DNA from 3 places in the Bacillus sp. FSL H8-0534 genome. Region 3 is predicted to be linked to each of the others. Evidence: riboswitches for the same ligand, from Rfam matches in the RefSeq annotation. Region 3 holds a riboswitch; each other region holds the start of a gene.

Region 1 (2,273 bases), 750 kb from region 3:
ATACCTCTGCAATAACGGGAAGTACGGAATAGGCAACATGTCCAGTTCCAGCGCACAATGTAAATAAATATGTCACAATAGGTGCGAAAAATGTAATGCGCTTCGGGTTTTTACGAAGTGCTTTTTCTGCAAGATGAACAAGGTAATCCATTCCACCTGCAGCTTGTAAGGCACCTGCAGCTGTAATGACTGCTAAAATCATCAGCATAACGTCAATAGGAGGAGCTGTAGGTTGTAAATGGAATACGAATACAAGTATTGCCATACCAACGCCACCCATTACCCCTAGTCCAACTCCACCAAGGCGTGCACCGATAAAAATGCAGAGTAATAAGGTAAGAAATTGTAGCCAAAACATGATAAACTACCTCCAAAATTTATATGGTAAGATATTTTTGAATAATTTAATTTGAATGATAATTATTAAATTATTCAAATAAAGACCTGTTAAATCAACCTTTTTATTATATAACACATAAAATGTAACATTCACTATATTTTGTGACATTATTTTGGAAAAACAATTACTTTAATTTAATATATAAATAAGAAATAATGGACGTATAGTGAATGTGTTGCAAAGAAAAAAGCAGAAACGAATTCATCTGTTTCTGCTTTTTTCTTATGAAATAGACTTATTTTAGAGATTCTTTAATTTGTGTGAAAATATTAATAGCAAAAATGATAATAGCAAGAACAACAAGAATACTTCCACCAGCAACAAAAGGTATAGCTGCATGGTAGCCATAAATCTCAAGAGCAAGTGCAATCATTATAATCGGTAGTCCGATATGTAAGAGCCAAAAATGCCATTTACCAAGTTTTGAGGCACCAGCTTCTTTGAAAATATAGTATAAAATATATGAACAATAGATTATGAGCGGTATCATATTATGAAAAAATGTAGATTTGTTTGTTTGAAAAAATAAATCATGCTACAATGAAAACGAATTAAGACCGGGGAGCCAATTGGCTGAGAGGATGTAAGTAAGCATCGACCCTCAACCTGATCTGGATAATGCCAGCGTAGGGAGTTACTTAAAGTGATGTAAGCAGATGTTATTGTATAATAACTTGCATACAAGGCTTTCCTACGTATTTTGTAGGAAAGCCTTTTCTTTTTACAGAACATATTTTGCAAGGGGGATTTTCGGATGTCACAACAAGTTACAATTTCATTTTCAGTCGTACCACAAGCAAAAACGAAAGATGTGTATGCCGTTGTTGATAAAGCAATTGAAGTCGTACAACAATCGGGTGTTCGTTATGAAGTAGGTGCGATGGAAACAACACTAGAAGGAGAATTAGACGTGCTTCTTGATGTCATTAAGCGTGCACAACAAGCTTGTGTTGATGCTGGAGCAGAAGAGGTTATTACTTCTATTAAAATTCATTATCGTCCAAGTACAGGTGTAACGATTGATGAGAAAGTTTGGAAGTACCGTGATGAATATGAAAAACCAGAAACGATCTAACATAACAATTACAATGATTTGGCTAATCCTTCTCATTTCTATATGGGAAGGATCTGTTTCATTATTTCGAATTGAACCGTGGATTTTACCCAAGCCTTCTACTATTGTACAGGAACTCATTGGAATGAAAGATTTATTGTTGCCAAATACAATGCAAACACTACAAGAAGTTATCATCGGATTATTCTTTGCGATTTTACTTGGAACGAGTATTGCAATTATTATGGATGTGATTCCGTTATTTCGTGTGTTAATTAATCCGTTACTCGTTATTTCACAAACCATTCCGATTGTCGTACTAGCCCCTCTATTTATTATTTGGTTTGGATATGGAATGCTCCCAAAGGTGATGGTCGTTATTCTTGTTTGTTTCTTTCCAATTGCTCTTAGTATTTTAGAAGGTTTTCAAACAGTAGATAAAAACATGCTCAAGTTGCTGCAAACAATGCGTGCGACAAAATGGCAAATCTATCAGAAGGTAAAATTCCCTGCCGTGCTTCCATATTTTTTCTCTGGATTAAAAATTGCGGTTACATATAGCGTGATGGGAGCAATTATCGGGGAGTGGCTTGGTGCGAGCGAGGGATTAGGTGTTATGCTTACTCGTGCAACAAAATCCTTTTTAACAGCTCGTGTATTTGGTATTGCAGCAATTATTGTCATGGTGACATTGCTCTTGTATTTTATCGTAGAATTTATGGCAAGACTAACAGCACCATGGATATACAGAAAGGACGACAGAAAATGAAAAAAGGCTTAAAAGTGATGCTAGCTGCAATACTTGCAGCTGGTGTTGTT
Region 2 (2,273 bases), 1.1 Mb from region 3:
ATCTAATGCGCTAAACGGCTCATCTAACAATAAAATGTCCCCGCCTGTTAATAAAGTTCGAATAAAGGACACTCGCTGCCGCATACCACCTGATAAATCTTTCGGATATTTGTTCTCGTATCCTTGTAAACCAAATTGTTCTAACAGGTCTTTTGCCTTTACATGTGCTTCTTTTTTCTTTATCCCCTGGCACTCTAACGGCAGTGCTGCATTTTCAATAATTGTTCTCCATGGCAGAAGCATATCTTTTTGTGGCATATATCCTACAGGATGACTCGAGGTTTCTGTAAGTTGAATCGTTCCAGCCGTCGGTTCTTCTAATCCTGTAATTAAACGAAACAATGTACTTTTGCCACAGCCACTCGGTCCAATGATGCTAACAAACTCTTTTTCTTGCACGAAAGCATCCAGACCCTTTATAATTGGCTTTTCATCATAATGAAAGGAAACATTATGAAACTGTAGTATGCTCTTGCTCCTCAAAACCCCACATCTCCTTACGATACGCCATATCCCAGAATAAATACTCAAAGCGGCTAGAATATAAGAAAACCTCTTCTAATTTGTCTAACTCTTGTTCAGACTTTCCTTCAGCTAGTTCATTTAATAAATCCATTAGCCAAATGCAAAGTTTTCCATACTCTTCTGAGCTATATCCTTGAATCCACTCCCCAAAGAACTCATGATCCCTTGCTCCTGGAATATCATTTAAACGCTTTCCAATTTCCCAGTAGCTCCACATACATGGAAGCAGAGCCGCAATTAACTCTGCAAGCGTACCATTTTGAGATACTGACATCATATAGTTTGTATACGCTAAATTTTTAGCAGATGGTTTTGCCTCTTCCATCTCTTGTACAGAAATACCAAGGCGTTTTGCATACTGTTTATGGATCGTCATTTCTCCATTTAAAATGCCGTCTATTTGTTCTGCAAATTTTGCCATAACTTGCGGATTAGTCGCTTTCACAACTCCAATTGCATATAATTTTGCATAATCTAGTAAATATAAATAATCTTGTATGATGTAATATTGGAATTTATCCTTTTCTAATGTACCGTCCCCCATCCCAGTTACAAATGGGTGATTATGACTTTTTTCCCAAACAGGCTGTACTGTCTCAAATAATCTCTCACAAAACTTCATTTATATTTCCCCTTCCTTTATATCAATTTATTCAAATAAAAAACCACTCCTCTATAAGAAGTGGTTACATCAAATAAAAATACATTTATTCGTTGCTCCACTTCCCTACGCTAGCATAATCTAGATCAGGTCTGTAAGGGTTAAGGATTATTCCTCTCTCAGCACATAAAGCACCCCTAGTGGTTTCTACTATAAAATTGTCAAATAAAAAAGCCCTGTTTCTTTACGCAAAGAAACAGGGACTTACTGTTAATGTCCGAATTGCTTCCCTACGCTAGCATAATCTAGATCAGGTAATAAAGGATCAAAGACTCTCGGCCTTACTCTCAGCTGGCAACACCAACTCTCCTAGCACAATATGAAATTACCATAGTCAGTATAACACTGTCATCCATCATCAGCAACTGTTTTAACTTATCCCAATCCTATTTACGAGCCATGAATCCAATACAAAGTAAGAATTCTTTACATCAAAGTTCTACTTATATAAAATATGAAAAATAAATATATATATCCATTTTGATTTTCCAACATATAAGTCGCGGCTATGAAGAATAAAAGGTGACCTGTACTCATTTTCTCTTTTTGTTTAACTTAGTACGGGGTAGGAAAAGGATCTAACCGCTTCTATGCAAGGTCGGATGCTCTCTCCCTCCTAAAAAGAAAGCTTTTCTGTCAGTTTTTCAATTTAGATTTATATATCTATTCAGAAAATATCAATTATCTTTAATCCATATTATAATGATTATTAATCTGTTATTCTTTTAATATATTTCGATTCCATTAAAAAATTGTTATTTTTCTCATTTCATATTACAGTTATATGAATAATGCACAAAATATTATATCTTTATACTATAATAGGGAATGTATTAACACATCTATGGGGGGCTAATATTAGATGAAACAGAAAGCTACAGCTTTAACGGCAACTACTGTCGCAGTCGCATCTCTACTTCCATCCATAACTCAAGTAGATACACGTACTATAGCAGCTCAAGAATTGCCTACACAAGACACTAAATATATAAAACCGAATCTAAAAATATTATATTCGAATAATAAAATAAAAGCAAGGAATAATGCTAACTCCGTAAAAAATACAAATATTTCTACATCTACTAAA
Region 3 (2,273 bases):
ATTGATCCCTCTATAAATAAGTATGCTGATGAAAAGAATAAAAATTGCAAAGAATTCTTCGCCTGCGTCCTCATCTTTCCAGTGAACTTCAAACAGCCAACCGATTCCGTAATTTGCAGTAATCCAGATAGAAAATAATGTCCAAAAATGCATCCAACTTCCCCAAAACAGAGCAGAAAAGAAGGCTATAATTGACGAGCCTCCAAACCAGAGGACAAAAATGATACATATTGCGAAAAACGTAAATCGGAAGATAGATCCCAAACAACCCATTATAATTTCACTCCTGATCTAAACTTTACTTTACATATGTGAATAAATAATATGACTAACTTTTTAGGTGTTCTGATTTTAGCTGAACATGGGTAAGTTTTGACCCCCACCTCAAAATTCAGTGGAAACAAAGAAGTTAGGTGGGAGATGAACTGCCTGTAAAAGCCCGATTGGTCGGGTTAATAATCAGTGGTTCAATAGGGAGTATCGACTAGCAGATAAAAAACGACATGTAAAAATTGTACTTCATGCCTTTGCATTTTTCTGATTATCGTGTATGATGGGAAAGTATTGAAAATTAAATCAGTGATAAACTAGGGGTGCCCAAGAGAAGCGTGGGCTGAGAGAGAAGTGCGAGAACTTCTTAACCCTCTGGACCTGATCTGGCTCGTACCAGCGTAGGGAAGTTAACGGCTTTACATAACTATGTCTTTATGAGCCAGGTCCTTGTTTTACTATGGACCTGGCTCTTTTTATTTTGGCATGCGCTGGTCACTAGTTCTTGTCCTTTTCACAAGTAAAGCGAAAGCGGCTCGGTCAGAATGGGAGGGGATGGAGCTTCAGCTGAAGAGGCGAAGCCACCGATCATTCTAGCTGCTGAAGCGGGAATCGAATTGCCCAGAAGGTGGCCCGAGATTCTGAGCAAGTTCGATTTGCCTGAAATGATAAAGGGGAGGAAACACAAATTATGAAGCAATCTGTTTCAGCTGAGCAAATTGAATTGAAGTCGAGTTTACCAGGAAGTCAGAAAGTCTATGTGGATGGCCCGCGTGAAGGTATGAAAGTACCAATGCGTGAGATTGAGCAAAGTGATACAAACGGTGTACCAAATCCGCCGATTCGCGTGTATGATACAAGTGGTCCGTACACAGACCCTGAGTACAAAGTAGAGCTGGAAAAAGGAATTCCAACACCTCGCCGTGCTTGGAGTGTTGACCGTGGAGATGTAGAAGAGTATGAAGGACGTGAAATTAAACCGGAAGATGATGGCGTGAAGGCTGCTTCTCAGCATACACCTGTGTTCCCGCAGATGGATCGTAAACCACTTCGTGCAAAAAAGGGCGCAAATGTAACGCAAATGCACTATGCACGTAACGGTATCATTACATCTGAGATGGAATATGTTGCGATTCGTGAAGGTGTAGAGCCTGAGTTTGTTCGTAAAGAAATCGCAGAAGGACGTGCGATTTTACCAGCAAACATTAACCACCCAGAAGCAGAACCGATGATTATCGGACGCAATTTCCACGTGAAAGTAAATGCGAATATCGGTAACTCTGCAGTTTCTTCTTCTATCGCGGAAGAAGTAGAGAAGATGACATGGGCAACGCGCTGGGGTGCAGATACAATTATGGACCTATCAACAGGGAAAAATATTCATACGACTCGTGAATGGATTATTCGTAATGCTCCTGTACCAGTTGGAACAGTGCCGATTTATCAAGCGCTAGAAAAAGTAAATGGTATTGCTGAAGATTTAACTTGGGAAGTATACCGTGACACGTTAATTGAACAAGCGGAGCAAGGTGTGGATTACTTTACAATTCATGCAGGTGTACTACTTCGTTACATTCCAATTACAGCAAAACGTACGACAGGAATTGTTTCGCGCGGTGGTTCTATTATGGCGCAGTGGTGTTTATTCCATCATAAAGAAAACTTCTTATACACTCACTTTGAAGAAATTTGTGAAATTATGAAACAATATGATGTTTCCTTCTCTCTTGGAGATGGATTACGTCCAGGTTCGATTGCAGATGCGAATGATGAAGCGCAATTCTCTGAGCTTGAAACGCTTGGTGAGTTAACAAAAATTGCTTGGAAGCATGATGTTCAAGTTATGATTGAAGGACCAGGGCATGTACCAATGCATTTAATTAAAGAAAATATGGATAAAGAACTTGATATTTGCCAAGGCGCACCATTTTATACACTTGGACCTTTAACAACGGATATTGCACCGGGGTATGATCATATTACATCGGCGATTGGTGCAGCGA

The links. Region 3 has a riboswitch for thiamine pyrophosphate ahead of thiC (phosphomethylpyrimidine synthase ThiC). Riboswitches for the same ligand answer to the same signal wherever they lie in the genome.
Region 1: it holds a riboswitch for thiamine pyrophosphate, as region 3 does, so the genes downstream of both, MHH71_RS13820 (MTH1187 family thiamine-binding protein) here and thiC (phosphomethylpyrimidine synthase ThiC) in region 3, are expected to answer to the same signal.
Region 2: it holds a riboswitch for thiamine pyrophosphate, as region 3 does, so the genes downstream of both, tenA (thiaminase II) here and thiC (phosphomethylpyrimidine synthase ThiC) in region 3, are expected to answer to the same signal.

What each region holds. Positions count from the first base shown of each region.
Region 1 is NZ_JBBOUC010000001.1:2,693,122-2,695,394, reverse strand. Features, by position in the region: gene MHH71_RS13830 (anaerobic C4-dicarboxylate transporter family protein) at 1-358, opposite strand, end outside; gene MHH71_RS13825 (hypothetical protein) at 636-773, opposite strand; TPP riboswitch at 949-1,050, shown strand; gene MHH71_RS13820 (MTH1187 family thiamine-binding protein) at 1,155-1,475, shown strand; gene MHH71_RS13815 (ABC transporter permease) at 1,447-2,223, shown strand; gene MHH71_RS13810 (ABC transporter substrate-binding protein) at 2,220-2,273, shown strand, end outside.
Region 2 is NZ_JBBOUC010000001.1:2,363,200-2,365,472, forward strand. Features, by position in the region: gene MHH71_RS12155 (ABC transporter ATP-binding protein) at 1-483, opposite strand, end outside; gene tenA (thiaminase II) at 452-1,147, opposite strand; TPP riboswitch at 1,233-1,335, opposite strand; TPP riboswitch at 1,397-1,507, opposite strand; gene MHH71_RS12165 (M23 family metallopeptidase) at 2,049-2,273, shown strand, end outside.
Region 3 is NZ_JBBOUC010000001.1:3,445,188-3,447,460, forward strand. Features, by position in the region: gene MHH71_RS17560 (hypothetical protein) at 1-153, opposite strand, end outside; TPP riboswitch at 580-695, shown strand; gene thiC (phosphomethylpyrimidine synthase ThiC) at 962-2,273, shown strand, end outside.